2 regions of the Enterococcus gallinarum genome follow, and region 2 is predicted to be linked to the other one. Evidence: riboswitches for the same ligand, from Rfam matches in the RefSeq annotation. Region 2 holds a riboswitch; the other holds the start of a gene.
The links. A riboswitch is a leader RNA that binds a small molecule or an ion and turns the genes downstream of it on or off. The one in region 2 is predicted to bind tetrahydrofolate.

Region 1: it holds a riboswitch for tetrahydrofolate, as region 2 does, so the genes downstream of both, HED61_RS13495 (folate family ECF transporter S component) here and HED61_RS14350 (folate family ECF transporter S component) in region 2, are expected to answer to the same signal.

What each region holds. Positions count from the first base shown of each region.
Region 1 is NZ_CP050816.1:2,746,145-2,761,849, forward strand. It holds gene HED61_RS13465 (response regulator transcription factor) at 164-1,681, shown strand; gene HED61_RS13470 (cache domain-containing sensor histidine kinase) at 1,678-3,363, shown strand; gene HED61_RS13475 (hypothetical protein) at 3,614-4,660, opposite strand; gene HED61_RS13480 (helix-turn-helix domain-containing protein) at 5,438-6,919, shown strand; gene HED61_RS13485 (Rgg/GadR/MutR family transcriptional regulator) at 7,377-8,264, shown strand; gene HED61_RS13490 (glycoside hydrolase family 3 N-terminal domain-containing protein) at 8,371-9,555, opposite strand; gene HED61_RS13495 (folate family ECF transporter S component) at 9,708-10,238, opposite strand; THF riboswitch at 10,265-10,363, opposite strand; gene HED61_RS13500 (hypothetical protein) at 10,546-10,728, opposite strand; gene HED61_RS13505 (MFS transporter) at 10,749-11,972, opposite strand; gene HED61_RS13510 (Crp/Fnr family transcriptional regulator) at 12,231-12,887, shown strand; gene HED61_RS13515 (OsmC family protein) at 12,956-13,348, opposite strand; gene HED61_RS13520 (ATP-binding cassette domain-containing protein) at 13,338-14,234, opposite strand; gene HED61_RS13525 (ABC transporter ATP-binding protein) at 14,231-15,103, opposite strand; gene HED61_RS13530 (ABC transporter permease) at 15,109-15,705, opposite strand, start outside.
Region 2 is NZ_CP050816.1:2,937,512-2,953,216, reverse strand. It holds gene HED61_RS14380 (cyclodeaminase/cyclohydrolase family protein) at 1-121, shown strand, start outside; gene HED61_RS14375 (formate--tetrahydrofolate ligase) at 159-1,826, shown strand; gene HED61_RS14370 (APC family permease) at 1,955-3,322, shown strand; gene hutH (histidine ammonia-lyase) at 3,432-4,964, shown strand; gene HED61_RS14360 (YitT family protein) at 5,047-5,922, shown strand; gene HED61_RS14355 (HutD family protein) at 5,932-6,534, shown strand; THF riboswitch at 6,518-6,615, shown strand; gene HED61_RS14350 (folate family ECF transporter S component) at 6,658-7,179, shown strand; gene HED61_RS14345 (bifunctional folylpolyglutamate synthase/dihydrofolate synthase) at 7,203-8,552, shown strand; gene HED61_RS14340 (WD40/YVTN/BNR-like repeat-containing protein) at 8,838-10,199, shown strand; gene HED61_RS14335 (single-stranded DNA-binding protein) at 10,354-10,815, shown strand; gene HED61_RS14330 (hypothetical protein) at 11,008-11,274, shown strand; gene HED61_RS14325 (ABC transporter ATP-binding protein) at 11,488-13,242, shown strand; gene HED61_RS14320 (ABC transporter ATP-binding protein) at 13,226-14,974, shown strand; gene HED61_RS14315 (hypothetical protein) at 15,079-15,255, opposite strand; gene HED61_RS14310 (short chain dehydrogenase) at 15,488-15,705, shown strand, end outside.

The DNA of each region.
Region 1 (15,705 bases), 190 kb from region 2:
TCCCTCTTTCCTTTTAATTACATTTTTACTATACACTGGAGTTGTAAACGGATACAATACGCGTGGAAGAGCTTACTAAAATAGTCCAAAAATAGAAAATTTTTACCAATACCTTTCTTTTATGAAAGCGTTTATACTAGAATAAAGAAATAGGGGGGATACCATGCATCATTTACATACAGTCTTGCTTGTGGATGACGAGACCACTATTCGTGATGGTTTAAAACATATGATTCGTTGGGAGCAAGAAGGTTTTCGCTTGCTAGGAGATGCAGCAAACGGACAGGAGGCTCTAACCCTGATCCAGCAATTACAGCCAGAGATCGTGATCACAGATTTAAAAATGCCGCAAATGGACGGCATCCAATTAACAACCATCATTCAACAACAATACCCATCTATCCATTTTCTGGTATTGAGCAGTTATGATGATTTTCACTATGTCAGTCAGTCTTTTAAGAACGGTGCCATTGATTACTTGCTAAAGCCAACATTGACGCCTGCTTTGTTGCTGAAAGCCCTAAACACCATCCGCGAAAAAATATCTGATACCCGCCAAATAACCGCTGAGGTCCCATTACAAGAATCTTTGAATCGCTATCTGGCTGGGTATGAAGAACCACTTACTCCTTTTGCTGACTATCTTGAAATAGCTATGAAACAGCAACTATGTTTTCTTTATACGAATGTCAGTTATTTTCGTTCTACTGAACAGCTTTTTCATGCATTGACAGAATTTTCGCAATCGAATTCTCGCTTGAAAACATTGGCGTTCAAGACCAGTAATAATGATGCGGGACTATTGATCAGTTACGCAGAAGAAAGTGATTTTTTTGCTTCTTTGAAAAATTGTTTGGACCAGTTGAACTATACCGAACCGAATGCCTTTTTTACCCTTGGATGCCCGTTTGAATCGATTGAAGACTTGCGTTCGGCTTTTCTGACTCTAAAAGATAAAAGTCGTGAACAATCTTTTTTTTATAAGCAGCAGCGGCTTGTCTTGGAACAAGAGCTTTTTTTGTATATGGAAAGTGATCGTTTTGATACAAAAAAATTTTTACGGGCATTATTAGACAATAATTTTTTATTGGGGATTACACGTATCGAAGACTATTTCAATGAGATGATTCTATCAAATGTCGATCCTAACTTTCTGAAGCAGCAGGCCAGCAGTATTTTTTATACGCTGTTGTCCCGTTTAGAAGAAGAATTTCCAACAGCTTCCCGCTTTAGTCGCTTGCGAGCGGAATTTCTCCATGAGATCGGTCATATCTTGTATTTAGAAGATTTTTCCGATTTGTTATTGTCAACGATCGATGAGATACGTCTGCAATTGACGACTCTTTCCCCTATGGATGAAGATGACTTACTGGTCTCGATCCAGCGCTTCATTCAAGACAATTATATGAAGAGCCTCTCACTATCTGAGTTGGCAGAAACGTTCCACTTTAGTTATACCTACTTGTCAGCTTTCCTTTCTTCAAAATTAAAAATGAGTTTCTCTGATTATCTAAAAAATACACGTCTAGAAAAAGCCAAAGAGTTGCTGACCCAATCTGAGTTGAATTTGTCAGAAATCAGTGAAGCAGTTGGTTATTCCGATATCAGCTATTTTTCTCGAATCTTTAAAAAAGAATTTCAAGTCACTCCTTCTAAGTATCGGCGGTTGAACCAATTATGAGAATCCAACAGTGGCTCAAAAAAAATGAATTGTTCAGCCGAATCTTTTTGTTTGTTGTGGTAGGAGTAATCAGTGTTTGTTTACTGACAGTGATCGTTATCTATGGACGGTCCAAAGATGCTTATGTGGCTTCGTATCAGAGCTCGAACCGCTTGCTTTTGGATAAGATCCAGGAAGATTATGAGCGCTTGAATGAGAATATCAATCGTATTTTTGATGTCGTCGATGAGAGCAAAGCCGTAGAAAATTATTTAAAAGGACAGCTAAATCAGGGAAGAACGATTTTAGAACTCAATGAACAGTTGAAAGATACTCGCTCGCTTTTTCAAACGATTCCTTCCAACTTGGTATTGATTGGAACGAACGGACGATCATTCTTTCAAAATGATGCTGTCCGAAACCAGTCGGTTGAAACTTTTTTGGCAAGTGAATTTACGCAGCAAATCAATGAAAATGAGGCTATTAGTCAATACTATTTTCTGGAACAAGGGTTGAGCACTTCTACGAGCCATTCACCAGGACTGATGTACGTGCGGAAATTAATGAAAGACGATGCTTTATTCGGTTACGCATTGATTTTTTTGAAAGAATCTGATTTTTCTTCTATTTATCGGCAGTTGTTAGACACAACATTGCATACCATCTACGTGGTCAATGATCAAGGACAGATCTTGTCCTCTTCTGAAGAACAAAAACTAGGAACAGCTTTTGATCCAGCAATGATCGAAGTGAAAAATGATTCTGTTAATCAAATGCCTCTTTATTCTTATCAATTCACATTTTATGATCTCCTAGATGAATCTCATTTAGTACGCAATATGAATTTGATCAAACCAGCCGTACTGATCGCTTTTCTTAGTATTTTGCTTTTTAGTCTGTTCGCTTTCTGGATCATTCGAACAATCACACAACCTATCTATCAATTGATCGACAAGCTGCCGGCAGTCACACAAGGTGATTTCAGCAATAAAGTCTCAATCAATGGCACGTATGAAACGCAAGAACTAGGTCGCGCCTATAATTTGATGCTGGAGGATTTAGAATCCTATGTCGACCATTTGATGATCACCGAAGCGGAAAAACGCAAATTTGAGATCCGTTCCTTACAGATGCAGATCCAACCCCATTTTGTTTATAATACACTAACAGCAATCAAATTTTTGATTTGGCAAAATGAACAAGAGAAAGCAACTCAAGCCATCGATAGTTTCGTTCAATTGCTTCGCCATACATTCAACCGCAAAGAGATCGTTCCATTAAAGGATGAACTAGCCATCGTAGAAGAATATCTGATCCTGATGAACGTTCGCTATGGTGACCGGATTCAATCAACCATCTTCTCCGCAGAAGAATGTGAAAATTGTTTGGTTCCTAAAATGATCTTGCAGCCAATCATCGAAAACGCTTATCTGCATGCGTTTCCTGAAGAAGAAAAAGGCTATATTCAAATCTTTTCTCGCATCAGTAAATCAGGGCTAATCATCGAAATCATTGATACAGGTATCGGCTTTGATGAAGCATCCTCGTTGAATAAGAATCAGTCGATCGAACATTATTCTGGTATCGGATTGGAGAATATCGATCAAAGAATCAAGTTACTCTACGGGGAAAAATATGGCTTGACCGTTGTCTCTCGCGTCAATGAAGGAACTACTGTACGCCTATTACTACCAAACCAGTAAGCAGTATAACTATTGAAAGAACATAAAAAATCCAACCATTAGGACTCCGGCTATTTTTCTCAACTTTTAGAAAAACAGCTTCTTCAGAGGGCTTATGGTTGGATATATTTTGATAGTAATCGTTTAAGTTTTCACCATTGGAGGCAATGACTTGTTGATACAAAAACCAACCATCAATGATCCGTCTCCCATGGAGATACTGCATTGATGATTGGTCACTCACTACTATTTTCGTGTTTGTCTTTTTCCTTTAGATCCGATTTTCATGATCGGCAGTTTTGACTAAGTTCGCTCCGACCATGCCGCCGATCGATGTTAGAGCTAGTCCTAAGACCATTGCTACAAAGCCCCAAATTGATGCTTTAGCAGTTGCATCACTTACTTCATCAGCTTTTTTACGCGCATCTTTGACTGCTTGATCGATATCTTGTTTTGCTTGTTCAAGATTTTGTTGTGCTGTTTCAATTTGCTGTTGTGCTTCGTCAGAAGCTTTTTGCAACCCATTGACAATATTTTGGGTAGCTTCTTGTGCTTCTTGTTGATTTAGATCGGTATTTTTTGCTACCGCATTTGAAATGGCATCTTCATCAACGGAATCGCTGATTTTCGTTGCCCGATCTTGTAATTTTGTTGAAAGATCATCGATGATTTCGTCTGCTTTATTTGGATCCGTAGCGATTTTCTTACCTGCATCGGTAATATCACTCGTTGCATCAGAAACTTGATCTTGCAAATAGTTTGGCTGCAATTCAGGAACGTCAGTGTCTTTTAATACGTCGCGGACGTCCGTTTGCAATTGATCTGTATCAATATCTCCCATGTTTCCTGTAATTTCATCAAAGGCTTTTGATGCGACATCTGCTGTTCCCGATGCGACATTCTCTACGCCACTTCCGACAGCTGAAGCGATATTGCCCAATAGTGAACCAACTACAGAAAAAGCCCCAATCGTTAAATATGATAACATAACGATCGTAACGATCATACTGGTTGCCCAAGTAAGAAATCCATGTACCAAACCAACGCGTCTAGCTGCTACACCAGAAACAAATCCTGCGCCGAATAATGAAAGAATCAGTGTCACAACAGTCCAAATCATCAAGCCTGTTCCCACACCATCCAGCGGGTTGTTTGAAGTAGGTTCTACCATTCCAAAGCCGATCGCTGAGCCGATTAATGAAAATGTCATGAATAATGCAATAAACGTCACGACTCCTGCGAAAATTGAGCCCCAGGATAAGTTATAACCGGCCTCCCGCTCATTTGCTCCTAAATAATCTCTAAATCCGTGTTTCATTTTACGTCCTCCTTTTTTTCCTCTAAAACCAGTCTAACAACCCTACGTTTTTTTATCAATCAAGACGACTTATCCCTCGCCCAGAAGTAAAAATACATTTGTTTTTCTATTCATCAGCACTAGCTTTTCAACTTATATTTATTAGGTTTTGTCACCATTTCTTGAAAGATAATAAAAATAATCGTTTTTGAAGAAACCTACGCCATTCTCAATTGTCTCCTAACCATTCTCACTCCTAAATGGACAACAATTTTTTCAGATTATTTCCATGTAAACAAAAAAGCACAACTAACATCTCTCTTGTTCGCTAAGAATAATCGTCAAAAAGCTTTTGTACCGCCTTTTTCTAAGTTCAGCATGTAGGATTTCCTAAGGATCAGCATCGTCTATTTACTGAAATCACATGGATAAAAATAAGTACACGTACTTGTCACTGTTTTTTAACTTGTAGGAACAGGTATTATGTGTTATTTTAAAAACAAAAAATCTTCTTATATCGTTCGTTTATTAATTACGTACATATATTTAAAGACCGAATAATTATTCTATAGTGATTCTTTTATTCTAAAAAAACGCATAAAAAAAAGAGAAAATCTGCTATTTTTGAATAGCAATTTTCTTCACATAAAATCCAATAATAATTTTACACCGAGATTATTTAATTACACAACACGACAAAAGAAGAACTTTTTTAATCAAAAATTGGCATCTCAAACTTACATTTTTGATTCATTATTAAATAATATTTATGATAATATTTTTAAAAGGAGGATGATTATGTTTGAAGATCTGTTACTCACCAATCATGCAAAGAAAAAATTAGCAATTTTGACTTATTTAAATGAGAATACCAATCAACCAATCAATATCAGTAAAATCGCCGAGCATCTGGGCTTGTCTTATCACGGGATAGCACCACTCATAGAGGAAATGCAACAAGAGTTTTCAGCGCTTTATCAAGTTTCGTTATGTGAAAAAGGTTTCAAGGTTCGTTCATTAGAAGAACCACTTTCCTATTCACTTTATCAGAAGTATTTGATTCAGGAAAGCCTTGCTTTCCAACTTCTACTTACATCGATCATGAACCCGGAAATGACCATCAATGATTTTTCAACTGTTCATTTTGTCAGTCATTCAACGATCACCCGGGCACTTAAACCACTGAAGACTTATTTATTGGGAAAAGAAATCCATTTGAATGTTTCTCAGTTGAAACTGACTGGAAATGAAATCAATATCCGTTCATTTTACGTTCAAATTTTAACTTATCTAGAGAACTCACCATTAGAAGCGGATTACTTAACGGACTTCAGTGATCAAACGGTTTTGATCAACGAATTAGCATTACAAAAGTTTTCTCCTGTTAACCAACGACTGATCTTAGTCATTTTATTTGTATCCAAACTTCGATTCGAACAAGGCTATTTGCTTAACCCAATCAATGGTTTTGAAAAATTATTTTCAAAGATGAACCATCCTCTAGAAAATTATTTTACGGCATTTATGACTGACGAAAAGCAAGTAACTTATCAGATCAATTATGTCAAAGGAATGCTGTTCTTTCTAGTCCGTTTCGCTGAGCCAACACCAGAAAGAGCTGCTCTACTTTGTGATTTCTATGAACAGATCAAAGAAGATGATCCTATTTTTCATGAGTTTATGGCTGATTTTAGTCACGTATTATTACCAGAAATCGTTGGGATCCCTTTTGATGAAGAAGTATTTTCTGAAATTCAAAAAGATAGCTTCATTATTCTGTATATTTTTTATGCAAACAATGGCCTATTGATTGATTTTTGGTCTCAAAATGAGTTGAATCTATCCTTTCAAAAGAAAGGATTTACAAATCTACAGAAAAAGATTCGTCCATTTTTGACAAAATACACTCGACGTGTTGGTTATGAATGGCTCAAAAAAGCCAAATCGCTAGTCCTAGACTATCTGACTTTTTTCATATATCCGTTTTATCAACAGCATCATTTACAAAAATTACAGGTGGGAATCATTCCTTCATTGAATTTATCAGCCATTCAGCAAATCAGTTTTTTATTGGATCAAATTCAATTTGTGGACTATGATATCGTAAGAAACCACGAAAAAGACTTTGACTATTACATCGTTCCAGCAAATAGATTGTTGCCAGCAATTGAGTATCCTGCTTATGTCATGGAAGAAACTGAGACTCTAAAAGAGTTGTCGCCATTATTTGACGCTTTATGGGAGGAATATCTGACAATCAACGACTTTTCGATAAACTAAAAAACCAGTGGCTTCCTTTTTGGAATGCCACTGGTTTTCTGTCTATCATTCTTGATTTAAACATAGGAAAAAGCAGAAATCGCTGTTTTCCTGCTTTTTCCTACTTCAAGTTCCTGTTTCCTCCTAAGATCGACAGCCTGGAATGCCTGCTAAGCAGGACTTTGGGGAGAGGTCAACGACCTTGGAGGAGCAAATAGTAAATTATTACTAGAAACCACCTATTTTTGCGTTACTGAAATCTGATGTTGATCAGATTTACTGAACGAACTTTTAGCGTAAGAAAGAAAAAATGTTGATCATATTTTCAACAACTTCCCATGGAAACCCAAATAATTGAAACATTTTCTTTTCCTCCTTTAATTGACTTTCCTTCAGTTTAATTGGAAAATAGTACTATAGTTGATTTGGACTATTTTTTCGTCCACCTATTTTCTAGGTGCATTTAGGAGGTGCTTTTTTGGAAGCCAATCTATTACTGAAAAAGTTACGTACTGAACGTAATCTTTCCCAAAGAAAGTTAGCAGCCGATATATCTGAGCGGAGCACGTTAGCTACTTTTGAACAAAAAGGTCATCGAATTGCTTTTGATATTCTTTACAAATACCTTGATCGCTTGAATGTGACTCTCGAAGAATTTGAGTATCATTTGACAAACAATCAATTAAATGAAAAGAAGCAACTCTCGAAACAATTTCACAATGCTTATTACCAACATGATTATGATCAGCTAGCAATCTTGATTGACGAGTCAAAAACAACCTACCAAGAAACACAAGACTTTTTCTACTATCTTCTTTATAGCCAGTACTATTTGATCCTAAAGAAAAAGGGTTTTCTACATACCATCGATGAAACAGAAAAAATCGAGGCAGCGATAAAGAGCTACCTCGACAAAATAGAAACCTGGGGAAAATTTGAGATTACCATATTTGCAAATCTAATGTTTCTTTTCACGGACGAATATATTTTGTTTCAAATCGAGCAACTAAACAAGCAGGAATTTTATAATAATTTGCTTAGTCTCAATTATCATATTTATTCTAAGTTGTTGACTAACGCTGCCTTTCTTTTCATTGACCGCAATCAGATCGATCATCTTAAACAAATTTTGTTTTATATGACCAAAAATATTCCATTGGATAACGACCGGATTCGATTGATGATCCGCTATTTCGAAGGGATCATCGCGATCTTCCATGGTGAAATCGAAACTGGAAAACAAACAATCACGAAAGCAATTGAGATCCTACACTTTTTAGGTCAATCTGCCTACGCTGCTGAACTATCAGAATTAGCAACCAACGTCCTTTTGACAGTGGCACCATCTGAAGAACCTTTTTTATAATGTTGCTGCCGGAAAAATCTGTATAGGATAAAAAAAAACGATCTGAAAGTCTTCTTTCTGCGCCAATACTTGTTAGCAGAAAAGAGTGTCTTTCAGATCGTTTTCTTTAATTGATTAACCCAATGGAAGCTTTCCATTCAAGCACTCGTTTGACGGAAGCATCGATGGCTGCTTCCGGATAATTACCACTTCTGACAGCATCCACAATCACTGGGATCTGTTGCTGATAGGTAGATGACATCACTAAATCGTTCCCTGCTTCTAATGCTCTCAGCCCTGCTTCTGATTGAGAAATAAAGTCAGCTAGACCCGCCATATCCATGTCATCCGTCATGATTACTCCTTTGAACCCCAGCTGCTTCCTCAATAATTCATGGACAGGCTTCGAGATAGAGGCTGGTGCGCTGTCATCAATACTTGTGACAATATTATGTGAGACTAAAATACTGTCAGCTCCTGCTTTGATCCCGGCTTCAAAAGGTAAGAAATCATTCGTTTCCAACTCTTCTAACGGACGATCATCGGTAACGATCTCTACATGTGAATCACGGTTATTGCCGTAACCCGGAAAATGCTTCAATGTCGAACCAATCCGATTCTCTTTTAAAACGGCAATGTTTCTACGAACAAATTCACTGGTTCCTGCTGCATCTAAACCTATGGTCCGATCATAGATAAATGAATTAGGGTCAGTGGATACATCGGCGACCGGAAACAGACCGGTAGAAATGCCATATTCGTGGAAAATAGCTGCCTTTTGAGCAGTATCTTCTTCAATTGCTTGCCAGCCCCCTTGTTGGTAAAGTTGCTGAGGGGATAAAAATGGTGTTTGTACCAATGCAGGGTTGCGACTGATTCGAGTGACAGTTCCCCCTTCTTCGTCCATTCCGATCAGCAAAGGTATGGAACTGGCTTGCTGATAATCAGCAATCTTTTGCTTCAACGTCTCAGCTGTCTCATTCTCCGTATCACGTCCGAATAAGACATAGCCGCCTAAATGATAGGTTTGTATATCTTCAACTTGATTGATTTCAGGCACTCGTACAAAAAATAGTTGCCCAACTTTTTCTTCTAGACTCATTTGGTCAATCCGCTTATCAATCGTCGTTTCCTCCTCAGTTGATTGTTCGGGAATACTCGACTCGGTACTTAGAGAACTTGTTGACGTTGTTTGTGAAGCGTTTGTCGGTTCTTCCCCATTTGACTGTTGGTCCATCAGCCACTTCATTCCTCCTATAATGAGCAACAGAAGCAAAATAAAGCCACCCATAAGGATTCCTTTTTTATTCATAAATTCCTCCAGTTCATAAATTCCTCGTCTTATTTTACATCAGCCTATTTTAGCATGCCTTTTAAGGTAAAAAAAGCGAACACGACACACTCAAGTGTACTGTTCGCTTTAATGGATGTTTGTTTTTTATTCTTTTTTTGTTGCTAAAATGATTAGGTAAAACGCCGAGTCAAGCGTTTATAAGGCACTGCGCGCCCAACAAAGTAGATCAAAACTGTCTGAATAGGAAACATGATAACAGCTTTCATCAATCGAGCCGACCAAATTGCCCAGCTTGTTAATGGAATATTCAGCATCATTGCCAACCAGATCGGTGTCAAAATCAATGTGATCAGAAGGGTATTCAGCAAGACCACTGTTGCTGCCCGTTTCCAAGTTACTTCCTTTCTATAAAAAAAGTAACCGTAGATCAACCCACCTACGAATGCATTGATCGTAAATCCGAAGAAATAAGCGGATTTAGGGAATAAAATCATTCCTGCTATATCAGCGACCGAAGCCCCTACAGCAGTCCAGAATGGCCCAAAAAGCATCCCCATAATCAACTCAGGAACAAAAGTGAAGGTGAGTTTCAAATAGGCTGTTTCAAACCCCAAGATTTGCGACAAGACCACCATCAGGGCAATCAAAAGCCCCATGACCGCGATCATGTGTGCGTCGACTTTTCTTTTCATAACGAGCATCTCCTTTTAGAGCTGCTACAAATTCATGCAGCGAATGCGAAAATAAAACCGCGAACGAATCGTTCTTCGTCCAAAAGGCAACATCCCATCCTTTCGGCACTTAACGCTTTATTTCCTACTCTGATTTATTTAGGTATCTCTACCCAGACAAACTATAGCACAGATTCTAGTGGTCTTCAATTTTAGTCCCTTTAATGACAGCTGTTTTTTAAGAATCGTTCGTTTTTTTGCCGTATCTTGGGCAAAAATTAAGGCAGAGCAGTAATGGAACCCAATACCACTGCTCTGCCACTTTGATTAACGTTGATCAGCCAATGATATTATCGTTGATCAACACACGCTTGATGTTTTTCAATTCGTGAGCAATCTCAACTTGCTCGATCGTCAAACGTTGATTTACTTCTTCCATCGAATGGATTTCTTTGTTCAATTCATTGACATTGTTTACCAAATTTTTCAGTGCTTCTAAAATCAATTGATTGCTGTCCATTATTCCTACACTCCTTGTCTTTATTCTTCTCTCGAACGTTCTGAAATAGCGGCGCTTTCGACGACTTTTTTGGTTTTATAAAAGAATTTGTACAGTACAATAACAACGACCGGAATCACTCCGCAAATGATATAGATTTGAGAATAATTAAACATCCCGTTTAAGCTACCTAATGCATAAGGACCGACACCTAATCCTAAATCTAGACCAATGAAATAAGTAGAAAGTGCAACACCGATCCGATGAGAATCGACTTCTTTTAGACATACGGCTTGTCCATTAGACATGAATGTACCATAGCCAAGTCCAACAAAACAGCCAGAAATCAACAGCATCAAGCTATTGCCAGTAATACTCAACAAGAACAATCCTAATGTCAAGAAGATAAAACTTGGATACATCACTGCATCTGCACCACGACGATCAAACAAGCGACCTGTCATTGGACGAGTGAAGGTTACGGATAATGCATAAACAACAAAGAAGAATGCGCCTGCGGTTTCTAGGCCAAGGTTTCCGGCATAAATAGAAAGGAAACCTAATACACTGGAATAAGACAACCCAATCAAAAAGGCCAGACCTGAAATAAACAAGACTTTTGGCTCAACAAAACTGCTGAATGACCATTTCTTTAGTTCTGCTCGGTGTTCTGGTGTTAAGGAAATATTTTTCACTGGGAAAGCGAAACAAGCAATGGCTGTTACTATCGAAAGAGCAGTTGCTAATAGGATAATAAAATCAAAACCAAAAGAGGGTAACAGCAGCATTCCGATAAATGGACCGACAGCAGCTGCTAAACTCGTGCTTAATCCATAGTAGTTGATTCCTTCTCCATGTTTTGAAGAGGGAATGTACGCCGTAACAATTGCATTTGCCGCTGTAGACACTGCTCCATAGGCGAAACCATTCAAGAAACGGACACCATCCAAAATCATGATATTCGATGAAATCAAATAAGCCGCCGTAGTTATGACATAAAAAATCATTCCCCAACGTAAGATGGCTTTTCGTCCAACTAGCTCCAATACCTTACCAATATACAAGCGGGCAATCAATGTTCCTATAATATAGATCCCTGCTGCAAACCCAGCTTGTGCAGCGGAAGCCCCTAATTCTTGCGTAGCAAACTTTGCCGTGATGACGACAAAACAATAATAGACCAGAAAAACAATAAAATTAATCAATGTAATAGTAATAAAACCTTTGTTCCATAGTTTTTCTGTTTGTTGCTCCTGTTCTGACATGTTGTGTTTTGCTCCTTTTTTATTGTTTCTTTGTTTCATCATCCTCTTTCTCAGATGACAGGTCTAACTATACCTGATATTTCAAGAGCGCAAATTCGCTTTTGTTGCTGAAAAAACGCAAAAACATAATACATTAACATTTGTTATTGCTTTTTGAGTTAGAATGTTCTTTAATTAAAAAAGAATATTCACCCAGATTTGGCGAATGTGACTGTTCATTGAAAAGGAAACACTATAGGAATAAGAGGAGTGCTTTGTTTGGTAAAACAGCTATTAATGGACTATTTAGAACAAAATAATATTCCAGTAGTCATACGTAAAAAAAGAAGTTATTTGACGTATGAAGGAATCCCTGATCGTTATGTCTATATTTTGAAAAAAGGGATCATCAAGACAAGTGTCGTCACTCATGAGGGGCGTGAATTCAATTTGCGCTATATGAATGATTTCGATATTGTTTCTCTTTTTAAAGATGAATCTTCACAAGAAGTCGAAGCGCCCTTCAATGTGCGTGTCGAGTCAGAAGAAGCCGAATTATATAAGATCGTGCGCGATCAATTCTGGACAGATGTCAATCAAAATCGGGCGTTACAAGATTATGTCAAAGAGTACTATCGCAAAAATCTAATGTACTCCATGAAAAAAATGCAGCAAATGCTGATGAATGGCAAATTTGGTGCGGTCTGTACACAATTGAATGAATTATACGAAACCTTTGGGGTACCAGTGGGTGAAGGAACCTTGATTGATTTTGAGGTAACCAATGAGGAAATCGCCCGCTTTTGCGGTATCACTTCAGCAAGTAGTGTCAATCGAATGATGCAGCGGTTGAGAGAAAGCGGTGCTATCAAGACTCAAGACCGGAAACTATTGGTTTTAGATATCGGGTCAATTCGCGAAAATATTATTTATTAAAAAAGGCAGCTAGTCGAATTTCTTTTGACTAGCTGCCTTTTTGTTTAACGTGTTTTGTGTTGTTTGAATTAAATGAAATGAACTGTTTCTGCTACCGTGATCGTTGGATCTAATGATTGGATGACTGGACAATTCGGAGAAACGAGTTTGAGACAGCGAATGGCTTTTTCTTGATATTCCGCTGAAATCCGCGCATAAAAATCGATCTGGATCGAAGAGATCGGCTCTGCTTTCTTCGTAGAATCTCTCGTATAACTGACTTCGATTTTTTCAATCTCAGCAGGCACATGAGAATTTTCCAAAACAGAAGTATACACATAACCGCCACAAGCTGCGGCTGCAGTTACAAGCATCTGAACCGGTGAGTATCCTAGTTCTCGAGCCAAGACCCAGTTGCCATTTTGCTGTGGTAATTCTAATTTATCTTTTCCTTGAACCAGTGTTAAGGTTTCAACTGTCATTTTTTTCTCTCCTTACATAATGTTCTTTTTCTACTTCTATCCATTCAAAAAGAGGACTTAAAGTGATCGTTTCTTGGATGTCTTTCTGATCCATTGCTGCTCGAGCCAGAATTGGATCAGCGATTGGTGCTGCTGCCAATAGTTTCTTTGTATAAGGATGCTGAGGGCTTTCAAAGAGTCGTTTTGTTGGCGCCAATTCAACCAATTTTCCTTGATACATGACTGCGGTGCGGTCACTGATATGACGGATCACGGATAAATCATGGGAAATAAATAAATAGGACAATGAAAATTCTTTTTGCAGCTTTAGAAGTAATTGAATGATCTGCGCTTGAATCGACACATCTAATGCAGAAGTTGGTTCATCACACAAGACAAAGGCTGGTCGATTAACGACTGCTCGAGCAATCCCGATCCGTTGACGTTGTCCACCACTGAAATTCCGAGGAAATTTATGGATGTCCTCTCCTTTGATTCCAACGATCGCAAGTATCTCTTTAGCCTTTGCTCGTGCAGCGTCTTTCGTTTCTTTCAGTAAAGGCTCCATCACTAACTCCAAAGCAGTCATTCGTGGATTCAACGCAGAATAAGGATCTTGAAAAATTACTTGCATCTGCTGATAGCGTTTCTTTTGTTCCTCTGGTGACAAACTTGCCAGCTCTTGTCCCTCAAAAAAGACTTTGCCTGCAGATAAAGTTTCCAGATTCAAAATACTACGGCCTAATGTTGTTTTACCACTGCCTGATTCTCCTACAAGGCCTAGAGTTTCGCCCCGATGGATCGTCAAACTAACATTCTCTACTGCGCGCACTTCTGTCACTACCCCACGCCAGTTTTTGCTTCGAAACGTTTTGCTGGCCTCTTCGACTCGTATCAATTCCTTCAATTGCTTGCCCCTCCTTCCCAAACACGATGCGTCTCAGAGATTTCCCGAACGTGTAACACATCAGGAAGTTCTTCCTGATAGTCAAAGACAACTGTTTCTTCTTTATCCCCTAAGTGGGCGGCCTCGAGCAGTTGCTTCGTATAGAGATGCTGAGGTTGATAGAAAATTTCTTCAGTAGTCCCTTCCTCTACCACTCTTCCTTGGTACATCACCTTGATAAAATCACACATGCCAGCGACAACCCCAAAATCATGGGTCACCAGAACGACCGAAAGGTTCTCTGCTCGCTGCAATTGCTTGATCAATGCCAAGATCTGAGCTTGAATCGTTACATCTAATGCAGTCGTTGGTTCATCTGCAATCAGCAACTTCGACTGTGCCAACAGTGCCATAGCGATCATGACCCGCTGCCGCATCCCCCCTGATAATTCATGGGGATACTGCTTCATCCGCTGTTCAGGAAGGGGGATCCCTACCTTGTTCAACTCCGCAATGGCAATTGTTTGCGCAGCTTTTTTTGACATTTTCTGATGTCTGCGAATGACTTCAATCAAGTGATACCCGATGGTTCGCAAAGGGTTCAATGATGTCATTGGATCTTGAAAAATCATGGCTAGCGGTAATTTGCTGCGATCAACAACTGGTTGGCCTTCAAAAACAAACGAGTCAAAGGAGTCGGAGATATTTTCTGGTAAGATCCCCATCACGCTTTTCATCGTCATACTCTTGCCACTGCCTGATTCACCGACGATCCCCACGACTTGTCCTTTAGGAATGACTAGGTCGATTTCTTTCAGCAGCTGCTGATCTCCTTGTTTTCTATGAAAAAACACGTTTAAGTTTTTCACCGTCAGTAATGGCTCTGTCATGCTTGCTACACCTCCCGCTGCAAGACACGTTTGATCATGTCCCCCAGATTATTAAATGAATAGATGGTAAAAATCACGAATAAGCCGGGCAGAATTGCCATATAAGGGGCTCGTTGCAAACTGCTTTGGGCATTTTGCAGCAAACTCCCCCAAGAAGCCATTGGCTGTTGGATTCCCATTCCCAAAAAACTCAACGCAGATTCTGTCATGATCGCTCCTGAGATGCTGGCAGAAGCTGCCACGATCAGCGTAGGTAAAACTGCTGGAAAAATATGGCGGAAAATAATACTAAAGGATGTCCGACCAATAAACTTACCATAGACAACATATTCTCTTTCTTTCGCAGCAAGTGTTTCTCCCCGAATCAGACGAGCGATATTCATCCACGAAAAGCCGCCAATTACAATAATGATCGTCGTCAATCCCGGACGCAGAAAGACACTTAAAACAATCACTAATACCAACCAAGGAATGGAAGACAAGACATCAACAAGACGCATCAAAAGACTGTCCACCCAACCACCAAAGTATCCAGCAGCTAAACCGACCATCGTGCCGATCAATGTCGCTGTAATCATCGCTAGTACTCCCACTAATAACGA
Region 2 (15,705 bases):
CCTTGCAAGCATCAAAGACGAAATGTTTGTTCGCCAATACCGCAAAGCCGGGGAATCGCTAGTTGAGGAAGGCAGCAAAATTGCTGATGCAACCTATCAACAAATACTTGAATCGCTGTAATCATTTAGATTGGTAGATAGAAAGGAAGTTTATGGACATGGTCTTATCAGATATTGAAATTGCAAATTCTGTTGTGATGAAGCCGATTGAAGAAATTGCTGAATCAATTGGTATTGCTAAAGAAAATCTGTCTCTTTATGGAAAATATAAAGCAAAGATCAATAATATTGAGTCATTGGATGACAACGAGGATGGCAAGCTCATTCTAGTGACCGCAATTACGCCTACACCTGCTGGAGAAGGAAAGACCACTACTTCAGTAGGTCTCGTCGATGCATTGACAGCCATTGGGAAAAAAGCAGTGATTGCATTACGCGAGCCTTCATTAGGTCCTGTATTTGGTGTGAAAGGTGGTGCTGCTGGTGGTGGACATGCTCAAGTAGTCCCAATGGAGGACATCAACTTACATTTTACCGGTGATTTTCATGCAATTAGTGCCGCCAATAATTTATTAGCGGCACTATTAGATAATCATATTCATCAGGGGAACCTTCTCCAAATTGATTCTCGCAGAATTACTTGGAAACGTGTGGTAGATATGAATGATCGCCAATTGCGTCACATTGTAAATGGTCTTCAAGGACGAGTAAATGGCGTGCCACGTGAGGATGGGTATGACATTACAGTTGCATCAGAAATTATGGCCATTCTATGCTTAGCTAACGATATTGCTGACTTAAAAAATAAGCTGAGAAAAATCATCGTTGCATATAATTACGATGGGGAGCCGGTAACTGCTGGGGATTTGAAAGCAGAAGGGGCAATGGCCGCCCTATTAAAAGAGGCAATTCAGCCAAATATTGTACAGACATTGGAGCATGCCCCTGCTTTTATTCACGGAGGTCCATTTGCAAATATCGCACATGGATGCAACAGCGTATTGGCAACGAAACTTGCGCTAAAGTATGCCGATTATGCAGTGACAGAGGCCGGCTTTGGCGCTGACTTGGGAGCTGAGAAATTTATAGATATCAAATGTCGTTTAGCTAATCTACGACCAGATGCGGTTGTTTTGGTAGCAACGATTCGTGCGTTAAAAATGCACGGTGGCGTGAAGAAAAGCGATTTAGGAATAGAAAATGTCGATGCAGTATTTGCTGGAATACCTAACTTGTCTAAACACTTAGAGAATATTAAAGAAGTATACGGGATGCCAGTTGTTGTAGCTATTAACAAATTTCCAACAGATACAGATGCAGAATTAGCTGCGGTAGAGAAAGCTTGTAAAGAAATGGACGTTGCAGTTGTTCTATCTGATGTTTGGGGGAAAGGAAGTGCTGGCGGTAAAGAGCTGGCGGAAAAAGTAGTTGCACTAGCAGAAGAGCCAAATCATTTTAGCTATGTCTATGATTTGGATGATTCAATTGAAGAAAAACTAAATAAAATCGTCCAAAAAGTATACGGTGGGGCAGGCGTAGAATTGGCACCAAGTGCGAAAAAAGAATTAAAGGAATTGGAACGTCTTGGATTTGGTAATTATCCAATTTGTATGGCAAAAACCCAATACTCATTTTCAGATGATGCGTCACTACTTGGAGCGCCAAAAGATTTTACTGTGATGATCCGTAATCTCAAAGTATCTGCCGGGGCAGGATTTATTGTTGCGTTGACAGGAGCTGTTATGACGATGCCGGGATTACCAAAATCTCCAGCAGCTGAAAGAATTGATATTGATGAAAAAGGAAATATAACCGGATTATTCTAGCAGTTGAAAGCTATTTTACAAGGAGGTGGAGGGAACTCTCCTTGTAAAATAGCTAACATGAACTGCTTACTAGAATAAAACGTGTAATTGAAAACGTTTTACAATAAAAAAAGAAGAGGTGAAATAGTATGCAAAAAGATGTCGAGGTTTCAGAGATAACGGATATTAAAGACATTGACTCCGCAGAGCTAGCGAAAAATGAGAATGCAAAATTTAGCTTTGGTGGTGCGACGCTATACGGAATCAATGCAGTAATTGGTTCAGGAATTTTTCTTTTGCCCCGAACCATTTACCAAGATTTAGGTCCTGCTTCTCTTGTTGCAATGGTTTTAGATGCGGTCTTGGTTTTGATGTTGGCCGTTTGCTTCGCCGAAGTTGCGGGTTACTTCAATAAGAATGGCGGAGCTTTCCAATATTCGAAAACAGCATTTGGCGATTTTATTGGATTTAATGTTGGTGTTCTGGGGTGGTTTGTGACGATTATTGCGTGGGCTGCAATGGCTGCAGGTTTTGCGAAACTTCTGATCCAAACTTTTCCAGCGTTAGAAGGACAGAATACATTGATTAGCATTTGTTTGGTTATTTTCTTATCTGTGATTAATAGTATGGGGATTAAGACTTCAAAAATTTTTACGATTGTTATTACAATAGCTAAATTGATTCCAATTATTGCCTTCACACTGATTGCAGTTTTTTTCATCAAAAATGGAATCAATCAAGGAAACTTTACACCGTTTCTACAATTGAATCCTGACATGACTTTATCTAAAGCCATGGCCTCAACGTCACTCACTGTCTTTTATGCTTTTATTGGTTTTGAAGCTTTACCTGTAGTAGCTGGAGAAATGCGGAATGCCAAAAAAAATGTGCCAAAAGCGATTATTGGATCCATAAGTATTGTTTCGCTGCTTTATTTTATGATTATTGCGGGAACGATTGCCATGCTTGGAACGGGAATTTTACAAAGCAATGCGCCAGTTCAAGATGCTTTTGTTGAAATGATTGGACCAGCTGGGAAATGGATTATTTCAATCGGGGCCTTGATTTCAATTGCTGGCTTGAATATGGGAGATTCTCTGATGATTCCGCGATATGGAGCTTCAATCGCGGATGAAGGATTGTTACCTAAGGTGATTGCTAAAAAAAATAATAAAAATGCACCTATCGTTGCTATTATTTTTTCTGGTTTACTAACCATAGCTTTTCTACTAAGCGGATCATTTGAACAATTAGCGGAACTGTCCGTAGTCTTTCGTTTCTTCCAGTACATTCCGACTGCATTGGCAGTTATTTGGTTGAGAAAAAAAGACATGGAAAATGTGCCTGCTTTCCGGCTGCCGTTTGGTCCAGTCATTCCAATTATCTCCATAGTTGTTAGTATTTGGATGGTCGCTGCGGCCAATCCGATCAATTTAATAGCTGGAGTTATTGGAGTTATAGTAGCAAGCATTTTGTATCTACTCTTAAACAATAATAAATCGAAGCAAGTAAATTAGAAAACTTGTGGAAACTGATACTTGGAAGGAATTTATTAGAAAAGTGGGGAATAAAACGATGAAAATGTTGATAAAAGAAGAAGCTCAGAATACCATTCCTAGTCAAGAAATGATTATTTTGGATGGTGCTAGCCTAACTTTAGAAGACGTAGTGGCTGTAGCACGCAACCATCGTCAATGTGTAATAGCCGAAAGTGCCAAAGAAGCAGTGAAAGAGTCGCGCAGGATTGTTGATAAAATTGTAGAGGAACGTCGCGTTGTTTATGGAGTCAATACTGGATTTGGTTCTCTTTGTAATGTCAGTATTTCAAAAGAAGACACTGTGCAATTACAAGAAAATTTGATTCGTACTCATTCTGCTGGTTACGGCGAGCCATTTTCGGAAGATATTGTACGAGCTATTATGCTGATTCGAATTAATTCGTTGATTAAAGGCTATTCTGGTATTCGTTTAAGCACTGTAGAAGCATTGTTAGCGATGTTGAACGTAGGTGTCCATCCCTACATTCCAGAGAAAGGCTCATTAGGAGCATCCGGTGATCTAGCCCCATTAGCTCATATGGTTTTACCATTACTAGGTTTAGGTAAGGCTTATTATAAGGGCACGTTGTATTCTGGGAAAGAAGCAATGGAAAAAGCAGGATTGAAAATGATTCAATTAAGTGCCAAAGAAGGATTAGCTTTTATCAACGGGACAACAGTTTTGAACGCGGTTGGGGCATTGGCAACGTATGATGCTATTCAGTTATTAAAACTTTCAGATGTTGCAGGAGCACTCTCATTGGAAGTTCATGACGGAATTTCTAGTCCTTTTAAAGAAGACCTTCATACGATTCGCCCGCAAAGTGGGCAATTAGCAACCGCTCGTAATATTCGTCGTTTAATTGAAGATAGTAAATATATTACGGAAGCGACACCAGATCATGTTCAAGATCCTTACACATTACGTTGTATGCCGCAAATTCATGGTGCTAGTAAAGATTCGATTGCATATGTAAAAGAAAAAGTAGAAATTGAGATTAATTCAGTTACTGATAATCCAATCATTTCTAGAAATGGTGAAGTGATTTCCGGAGGGAATTTTCATGGAGAACCTTTGGCGCAACCATTTGATTTTTTGGGTATTGCTGCCGCTGAGATTGGCAATGTATCTGAACGAAGAGTAGAACGATTGGTGAATCACCAATTAAGTAATCTTCCTTCGTTCTTGGTGAAACATCCGGGGTTGAACTCTGGTTTTATGATCACACAATATGCATGTGCATCTCTGGTTTCAGAAAATAAAATCTTGGCACACCCAGCTAGTGTAGATTCAATACCATCCTGTGAAAACCAAGAAGACTTTGTTAGCATGGGTACAACTGCTGCCCGAACAGCTCTAGAAATCGTCAAAAATTCTCGGCGGGTCGTTGCAACTGAAATCATGGCGGCTTGCCAAGCATTAGACATCAAAGGATATCAGTCAGGACTTGGCAAAGGCACAAAAGCAGCTTATCTTGCATTTCGTCGACAAGTAAACTTTATTGAGCATGATAAAGACATCGAAATGTATGATGAATTAAACAAAGCAACTACCGTTTTAGAAGATAGAGATTTCTTAAAAGAAATTGAGAAACAAGTGACATTGGATCTGCAGTTTTAAAGGTATGACGTGATTTGTGCCGATTGACCGATATCAGAGGAAGCGATGTCTTCCTTTTATTTTAAGAAAAGGAAAGAGGATTATGTCACGTTTTAAAAGAATAGATATCTGGCAAGAGGTGGTTACAAAATTAACAGTGATTCTTATTTATGCCTTTTTATATTCCTTGGCGCTGAATCTTTTTTGGCAGCCAGGGAATATTTATGCCGGCGGTTTAACTGGGATCGCACAAATCATTGCGACTGGTCTTGCTAAAAGCCATATTGAAGTCCCTATTTCAGTTATATATTATCTCCTGAATGTTCCAATGTTTATGCTTGCATGGTTCAAAATTAATCGCAAGTTTGTCATCTATACGGTTATTTGTGTAACGGTTGCATCATTTGCCATCCACATCGTCCCAAGTACTGAGCTAACTACAGATCCGATTATTTGCGCCATTTTTGGGGGAACAATCAATGGCTTTTCTTTGGGGCTGGCATTAAAATATGGACTTTCAACTGGTGGTATGGATGCGCTCATTCTTACAATCAGACAAATCACCGGTCGAAGCATTGGCGTGATTTCGATTGTTTTGAATGGAGTCATTGTATTGGTAGCCGGTTATTTATTTGGCTGGCCCTATGCTTTTTATAGTGTTTTATCCATTTTTATAAGTGGAAAAGTTACAGATCTAGTGTATGTCAAACATAAAAAAGTTCAGGTGACGATTATTACGCAAAAGCCGAATGAAGTTATCCCAGCTCTGCAAGAAAAATTAAGTCGTGGAATCACGATCATTCCATATGCACTAGGCGCATATAATCAAGAAACTCAAACGATTCTGATTTTGGTTATTACTACTTACGAAATGGAAATTTTGGATCAAATCATGAAAGATGTTGATCAAAAGGCTTTTGTCAGTGTGGCACAAGATATTAAAATTTTGAGTCAATTTGAAGAATTAGATATTGTTTAAGGAAGAAGTGTGGGAACAATCGAGAAGAAAACATGTGAAGATTACTTGTCCACAAAGTGGTCTGGAGGACAGACTACAGAACTGTTAGTGGAACCTGATTCAAGTAGCTTAGCTAAACGAGATTTTGATTTCCGTCTCTCAACTGCGACAGTGACTATGAATACCGTGGAATTTTCTGACTTTACTGGTTATCAACGAATCCTTATGTCTTTGGATAATCCAGTTAGATTAGGGCAATTAGGTTCTTGGATTAGCCTAAATGCTTTTGAGCCCCACCATTTCGATGGTAAATTAAAAACAACGTGTCAGGGTGAGTGTCAAGATTTTAATGTTATTTTTAAAGACGATTACGACGTCTTTGTTCAGGCGCTTAAAGGAAATGAGATGCATTTTATTAAACCGCAGACTATTGCTGTCATTTATGCATTGGAGAATCTTTCAATAGTGCTTCTGGGCGATAGAACACAGCGACAAATGTTGCAAAAAAATGAAATGCTGGTTATAAAAGATGAAACATTTATACAAGTGGAATCTAGTTCATCAGAGAAACAGAATCTTTCAAACAACAGGATTGCTGTTTTGACAAAAATAAAAAAACAGAGTAGAAGATAGAGCGTTAAGTGCTATAAGGATGGGATGTTGCCTTTTAGACGAAGAAACAAATTTCACGATTCTATCTTTGCATTCGCTGCATAAATTAATTGTGTAGCAGCTCTATTAAAGGAGATGCTAAGAATGAAGAAAAAAATCGACGCACATATTATCGCAACAATGGGATTACTGATTGGATTAATGGTCGTTTTGTCTCAAGTATTAGGGTTTGAAACCCAGCTGTTGAAAATTACCTTTGATTTTGTTCCAGAAGTGGTTATGGCTAGTTTATTTGGCCCTTGGTGGACAGCAATTGGTGCTTCAATTGCTGATATTATCGGGAATACTCTTTTAGGGAAAGCTCCTTTTTTCATTGGCTTTACACTGAATTCATTCATTGCAGGTTTGCTTTATGGCTACTTTTTTTATAAAAAGCCCATTACAATAAAAAATTCTTTTCTATGTGTTCTTTGCAATACATTAATTATCAGTTTGTGTCTGACACCAATTTGGTTGTCGATGATGTATGCAATTCCTTTGACCGATACGAAACTTTGGGGAATACGTATCGTCAAAGCGGTGATCATGCTACCTGTACAAACAGCCATGATCGTATTCTTTGGTCATGCGATTCCTTTGAAACGCTTCGCTCGTAATGTTTTCTAAACGAACTAACAATTCTATTGGGGATGATAAGAATGTTTAAAACAGGAGATGAAGCAGTACGCTGGATTCATTCGCGCAAAAAATTTGGATCGCGGCCTGGTTTGATACGAGTCAACGAGCTACTGAAGCTGTGCGGTCATCCCGAAAAGAATACTATCGGGATTCACATCGCAGGAACAAATGGAAAAGGTTCGACGGTAACTTACTTGCGTTGTTTATTAGAAATGCAGAAGCTAGCAGTGGGTACATTTACTTCGCCGTACATTGAAAGTTTTTATGAACGTATTTCGATTAATGGGAAAGCAATCTCCGCAGAAGAATTTGTCCAGCTAGCAAATGAATTTCGCCCTCTGGTAGATAGTATGGATGAGGATACACGCTATCAGGGAATAACAGAATTTGAGATATTGACTGCAATGGCCTTTTCTTATTTTCAAAAGCACGCAGACATCGCAATTTTCGAGGCAGGTATCGGGGGGAAATGGGACAGTACGAATGTTTTTATACCAATTTTAACTGCTATTACTACGATTGGATTAGATCATACAGATATATTAGGCGAAACTGAGGAAGAAATTGCCTTGCAAAAAGCTGGCATTATCAAAAAAAACATACCTATTGTTACAGGAAACATTTCGCAAAATGCAGTGAAAATAATTGAAGAAGTCGCTTCTAAAAAAAATGCGCCACTCTCTAAGAAAAATACCTCTTACCAAGTTCACTATGTGAGGCAAAGCCCTGAAAGTCATAGTCCTAAGGATTCTATAAGTGGAGAAATGTTTCACTTCGAAAATGAAGACTTTCAATTTTTAAATCTTAGAATTCCTTTATGTGGAAAATACCAAGTGGAAAATGCAGCAACTGCCCTTCAACTTTTTTTGCTTTATTGTCAGCAGCAAAACAAAGCGATACAAAAAGAGAGCATACAGAAAGCTTTAGAAAAAGCGCGATGGCCAGGTCGTATGGAGAAAATCAGTTCACAACCGACGATCATTATCGATGGGGCACACAATCCACATGCCATAAAAGAATTTGTTGATACAGTTACAGAAAAATTTCAACAAGGAAAGAAATATATTTTGTTTTCAGCGCTAACAACCAAAAATAGTAGGAAAATGATCCGACAGATGCAGCAAATCCCTAATAATTGCCTTATAATAACCACATTCGATTACCCGAAAGCGTTGAAAAAAGAAGATCTTGTTCGAGAAAATAGCCAATTTAAATATTATCAAGAGTGGCAACAAGGTATTAAGGAGATTGTTGCTAAAATGGGATCGAAAGATACTCTTTTTATTACTGGTTCATTATATTTTGTATCGCAAGTTCGCACATATTTATTAGATGATAGGAGATGTTTAGAAGGTATCTGAAGGAATCATCTGATCCATTAATCAACGTGTGTGAAGAAACCAGAGAAGCAATATAAGAATAAATATGAAAGAAACAGTAGAATGGTTAGAAATGACATACTTCAGTTTTTCCATCTTTGGAAAGCCTGAAGTATGTCACTTTTTTGCGAATGCTTTTATTTTTTCTAAAAACTATTTAATGAGGTACCCTTTTCTTAATTTCTTAAGAAGTGAAAAAGCATCTTGTGAGAAAAGAAACTTTTCATTATACTTCAAGTAATTGAAAACAAAAGGTGGGTTTTTCCCGTGAAAGAGCATAAAAAAATAGCAGCAATTCGGGTAGCGTTAGCTGTCGGTTTGACACTGATTGTGATTGGGCTAGTCATCTGGTTCATCATTGGCTTTTCTGTAGGACGAGCGGTCAGTTCGAGTGGTTCAAAATCATCAACTGTAGAGACTTCTCAAGTAAACCAATCCGCTATCAAAGAACAGCCCGTTACTTATTTTAATCAATTTCTGCCCTTTGAAAGCGAATTTAACTATGATCCGAATACACAAGGATTTAATTTATTTTATGATTTGATGCGCTATTTTTCTTCTGTGAAGGTGCAAGAAGATGTACGGATCGATTCTTACAGTGTGAGTGGTGCAACCTATCAAGATGGGCTGCTGACGGTAAAATTTACTGTGTGGCCCAAGTCCATCAATCGTGAGACAATGACATCTTATTGGGGTAAAGTTTCCGATGACGGTTCTGTGCGGGATATTTGTTGGCAAGTTAAGGTTGCTACGACTGCTCAAGGGGACAAAGCGATCACGAATGTAGATGCGGGAGATCTAAGTGCGATCACCGATAAGAACAATCAAATGACCACCTCAAAGGAAACGAATCAGACGATTGCGTATAAAACAGAAATTGGTAAGAGTCAATTGAAATTAACTTATGATAGCTGGAAACATCAAATCATTCTGCCCTATCCGTTAGATGATTTTTTTGGCGGCGAGTATAGTGGCGACAAACAAGCGCTGATCGCTGGCAGCTATATTTTGACTCCTGAACGGACTGGATTTATTCGAACGGAATATGCTAGTGAGGGCAGTCCAACTCAAAATGTCTATTATACTTATACGGAAAATCAAGGAAATACGTGGAAGAATGTTGCTCTGGCAGAGCAGACAGCAGCTGTACGTTTTCGCAAATTGACATTTGGCCAAGACGGTTTTGGTTACATTTTCTTATCGGGTGGCCGCGTAATGGGGCAGGAAGGCTATCTCTCATATGTGACCCAAGATGGTGGCAAAACTTGGCAGGAAAAGCAAGTGGCTAAGGGAATCAGCCGACTCTTGACGGACGCATGCTACCTCAACGAGAATGTTGGCTTTATGAGTTTCGGCGGAGTAACGCCAACAGAACCAAGCCTCTATGTGACGACAGACGGAGGAAACACATGGCTGGAAGCTGCTTTTGAAATGCCTGATGAATGGAAGAAGGTTTTCGTGGTTGCTGAAGCACCTTATCTAGAAGATGGAAAGTTAAAAGTTATGGTCAATCAAGGTCCCATGGGGGATTACAAAGGTGGTACAGTCAAAGGTGTATTTACCTCAGAAGACAATGGCATGACGTGGACGTATGTCTCTGAAATAGATTCATCGACTGATGAAGGCTAAGCTCGATTAAATTTTGTTTAAAAGTCAGCGACAAAAACTGTAGAAGATCACTATAGATGTTCTCAAAAGAATTGCAAGAAATTTTTTTTGTGATAGACTATGGCTAATCTTGCATTAGTGCGAGTCTAAATAAAATGTAGAGTGAGGGAGTAACGTGGCAACGAACAAGGTGATCCTTACTGGGAAAATTAATGAGATGCCCAGTCGAGAACAACTGGCTTCTGCAGCAGCAAATAATACGTGTGTACGGTTTAACTTAGCAGTCGCTGCACAGTGGCAAACAAGCGAACAGTTGCAAACAGAATGGTTTGCTTGTGTTATCAACGGCAAGCAAGCAGAAACTTTTTTGCGGTATACCCAGAAAGGTGCAAGTGTTAAAATCAATGGACATTTGCATATGTGTCCTTTTGAAACCAAGGAAGGACAATCTGTCTATGGTGCCGAAGTTGTAGTAGATAGTTTCCAATTGCTGGAATTGCCGCCAGAATCTCTACAAGAAACCGTCGAATCGATCGCTCAGCCTGCGGTCTCACCTAATCGTCGTCAGGAAGCTTCTGATACGGATACATTGAAAAATCAAGTATTGGAATTTTTGAAGGATGAACATTTTATTTAAGACCTAAAAGGATGTTCCCCATTTCTTCATCTTCTGAACTGGTATCGGACATCCTATTTCAAAAAAAGCGCGGCAAAAAAGAGACGAAAATGACCTTCATAAGCCTGTTCAAACGAGTAATAGTTTGTCGATTATTAAAATAGTAAAGAACAAAGTGTTGAAAAACGAAACTTTTTTAAGAAAAGACTTCCCATGCAGGAAGTCTTTTTTTGGAAGCAGATTTCTTTGTGGGCGGATTATGAAAAACTTTTTTTTGTGCCAAATAATGGCGTCCTTTGTCTTGACAGACTAAGGATTATCAAGACAAAAGAGAAAAAAGAACAAGAAGAATTATTACAGAATGGGAAAAGAATAAAGGGTCTTTTTTTATCATTAAGTGATGAAAAGGACTATAAGAAAGTCAATCATTTTAAAAAAAAATTAATAAAAATTCTTGCAAATTCTCATAGTTATCTGTAAAGTGTTACTTGTAGTCAGCAAATAAAAAAAGAAGGAGGGATTACGATGCAAAACGTTACAGCAAAATTCGCAAACAACAAAATAGTAGTTAATCCCTTATTCGGTAATCCGTTAGTACACAGATAGTGTCGATATTTTTTGACGTTATGCTCTGTCCTTTTTCCGAAAGGGCAGAGCTTTTTTGTGTACTTTTTTAGATTGAGAGGGAAGAAAATGAAATATATTTTACAACAATTAACGACGTATTTTAAAGCGCATAAATTGCGTTATGCAATCGTATTTATTTTTATGGTTATTGCCAGTGCGATGTATGTAGCACCGATCTATATTTTGCGCTTATTCATTGATGCACTGATTCAAGATGACTTTACGATGGCAATTTTGATTCGCTATGTCAGCTTGTTTGCCGGTGCGATACTTTTAGGCTATATTGCAGAATTTATTTGGACATTTAATTTATTTATCGGATCATACGATTTGCAAAAGCAATTGCGTCAGCAATTGATGAAGCATTTCTTAAACATGGGGGCTCCCTTTTATCATCGGTTTCGAACGGGAGACTTAATGACTCGTTCTAGTGACGATGTTCAAGTCATGGGAATGACCGTAGGCTATGGGTTGATGGTTTTCTTGAATACGAGTCTCTATTTGAGTTTTATCGTTGCCATGATGGCGATTACAGTCTCTTGGGTATTGACAATCATTGCACTGATTCCTATGCCCCTCTTGGCGTACTACATTTTCAAATGGGGTTCGCAAGTAGATAAAGCTTTTACCGAAGCACAAAACTCTGTTTCAGAGATGAATAGTGAAGTGTTGGAGATCATCGATGGTATCCGAGTGGTACGGGCATTCGGCTTAGAAGCAGCAACGACGCAGCAATTTCAGCAAAAAACAACAGAAACTCGTGAAAAAAACGACATCGTTTCCGAGATTGATTCCCGTTTTGGGCCGCTGATTACAATCATTTTGGCGATTAGTTTTGTGATGAGTTTCGGGATTGGGGCTTTCCTAGTAGCCAATCAACAAATCACTATTGGTGCGATGGTATCTTTCCAAGTCTATCTAACGATGGTGGTTTGGCCGATGATTTCAGCAGGAGATCTGGTAAATGTGATGCAGCAAGGGGCTGCTTCTTGGCGTCGGATCAATGAAGTATTGCAGACTGGCGATCAGCTAGAATCTACAGGACAACAACTTGTACCGATGATCCAAACAATTGAATTCTCTGAGTACAGTTTCAAATATCCGAATACGGAACGATTTGTCTTACAAGACGTTGATCTGACTATTACCAAAGGAGAAGTGTTGGGGATCGTCGGCAAAACAGGTAGTGGTAAGACTTCCTTGCTACGTCAGTTCGGACATCGGTACCCGTATTCAAATCAAATGCCAATGATCAATGGGCAGCCTTTGACTGCTTTTCAGACAGAAGAGATTCGTCGTCACTTTGCGGAAGTTCCGCAAGAGCATACGTTGTTTTCACGAACGATTCGCGAAAACCTATTGTTCGGGGATCCAGGAGCATCCGAAGAACGCTTATGGCAAGCGTTATCACTCGCATGTTTCGCTGAAGACATCAAACGGATGCCAGAAGGTCTTGAAACATTAGTCGGTGAAAAGGGAGTTTCTTTATCAGGGGGTCAAAAGCAACGTTTGTCGCTAGCACGGGCCTTTCTGCGAAGGAGTGATGTACTGTTGCTGGATGATGCTTTGTCAGCTGTCGATGCAAAAACAGAGCAAACGATCATCGCAAACCTTAAAGCAATGACAGATGCACCGACTTCGATCATCGTGACCCACCGCTTATCCGCCATCACGGACGCCGATCAAGTGATCGTTTTGGAAGATGGGCATGTTATCCAAAGAGGGACCCATCAGGAGCTGATCGCAGTTCCTGGATGGTACCAAGAGCAATATTATCATCAACAGTTAAAGGAGGACGATCAAGATGTTCTCAACGATTAAGCGCCTGCTGTCTTATGTAGGCTATTACAAAAAACAATTTTCGATCGGTGCAGTATTGCTACTGCTAGGTGCTGCACTGGAATTGACATCACCGCTGATTGCCAAACGATTGATTGACGGCGTCATGACTCCATCGGTTGAGACAGGGAATTTGAATATCCTTTTCTTGATCCAATTATTAGCGGGTTACTTGCTGATCAATTTGATTGGCTCGCTCTTTCGTTATATCAGCTTGCTGCAGCTGCGTAAAATGTCAAATCGCATTGTGAAGAAAATGCGGGACCAGCTTTTTGACCATATGCATCAATTGCCCGTTTCTTATTTTGATCAGATTCCTGCTGGGAAAGTAGTCGCGCGAATCACGAATGACACGGAAGTTTTGCGCTCCAATTTCTATGTGATCGTCATCAGTAATTTGATGAGCAATATCATTCAAATCATTGGGGCTTTCTTGGCACTCTTTTTCCTGAATCATACTCTAGGATTGGCTATGCTTATTCTGATTCCGATTCTGGGTATTTGGCAACATGTCTATACGAAGTATGCTTCCCGTTATAATATTGCCATGCGGGAATATATTTCTCAAATCAGTGGTCAGTTAAATGAATTTGTTCAAGGAATGGCAGTTATTCAGGCCTTTCAGAGAGAAGGCCAACTGCAGAAAGAATTCAATGAAACCGTCGAGAAATGGTTTCAGACAGGTCGAAAGTATCTGTTATTGGATTCGAGTATTGCCTGGGGATTGGGCAATCTTTTGCGGAATTCAACGATCCTGATTCTGATCACGACATTATCGGCATTCTTCTTGGATGGTCGGCTCGCTATCTCCGCAGGTTTGCTTTATGCCTTTATTGATTATATCAATCGACTCTATGACCCAATCGAAGGTCTGGTCCAAACGATCACCAATGTTCAGCAATCGCTAGCTGCTGGCAAACGAGTCTTCGAGTTTGCTGATCAGCCAATTGAAAAACAGCAAGAAGCAGTTATTGCGATCAAAGAAGGAAATGTTTCTTTCAATCAAGTAACCTTTGGATATGACCCAGAGCAAGCTGTTTTACATGAGATTGATTTTCAAGTATCTGCAGGTGAAACAGTCGCATTAGTAGGGCATACAGGATCTGGGAAATCCAGTATCTTGAACTTACTCTTCCGTTTTTATGACCCTCAAGCAGGGACTATCACGATCGATGATCAAGTGATCGAAGCATTTGACCGTCACAGCGTTCGTCGTTCGATGGCGATCGTGATGCAAGATCCCTATCTGTTTACAGGAACGATTGCCAGCAATATCGGTATGAATGATCCGTCAATCACAGAAGAGATGATCCTATCCGCATTAGAACAAGTTGGTGCCGGTTACCTGCTGACGCGTTACCCGAAAGGTATCCATCATCCCGTCGTAGAAAAGGGCAATGAGTTTTCCAGTGGCGAACGTCAATTGATCAGCTTTGCCCGTGCTTTGGTATTTGATCCAAAAATCTTGATTCTAGATGAAGCAACGAGTCACGTTGATACCGAAACGGAGTCAATCATTCAAAAAGCAATGACAGTCTTGCAAAAAGGACGGACCACTTTTATGATCGCTCACCGCTTATCAACGATTAAGCAAGCTGAGCAAATCCTAGTCTTAGATCAAGGTAGAATCGTTGAACGGGGCAATCATGCCAGTCTGGTACAAGCTGGGGGAATCTATCAGCAAATGTACCAAATGCAGTCAGAGCAACTTTGATTCATCAAGGATAAGACTCACTTTTTTAATAAGATAGAAGAAGCGTCAAGCCTAGGAATTTCCTTGTTTGCTTGACGCTTTTTTAGAGCAGTCTTTACTAACCGCTAATCGGTCAATGGCTGGATGTCACTGAGTTTGGCTACGCCGTAGTTGCCCCCTTCTAAAAGTTCGACAGTCGCTGTATTGCTCAGTAAGCGAATGATCTTGATCTTTTGTAAGGTAGGTTGTCCGATTACTTTCGCTAAATAGAATTTACTTGTACAAAGTTCTTCTTTTTTCATAAGCTTCACCTTCTTTTTTAGAGTTATACCATAGAAGTCCTTTTACAAGGAAGGCGTTTCACAAAACATTCAAACTTTTTTCGTAATTTGACAATAGCTGTCTTTATCCTATCCTCTTAAATCAAGACTTACCTGCACAGAAAGAGGGGAAAGAGGAAAAGGACAGCTAACGTTTGTAAAAAGAAAAAATCTGCCGTAGAATGAGAAAAAATAAGCGAAATGAGATGATTGGATGAAAGTTCTTTTAGTGGGACATACCGGAACGTTAGGGAAAATTTTGCTGGCTGGTTTACAAGACAAATCTGTTGAGGTTATCACGGCGAGTCGAAGTGCAGGGGACTACCGGGTTGAGATTGCTGATCCAGAAAGTATTCGGACGCTGTTTGCAGAGATCGGTACTGTAGATGCTATTATTTCCGCAGCGGGTAGTACCGTCTTCAAACCTTTTGC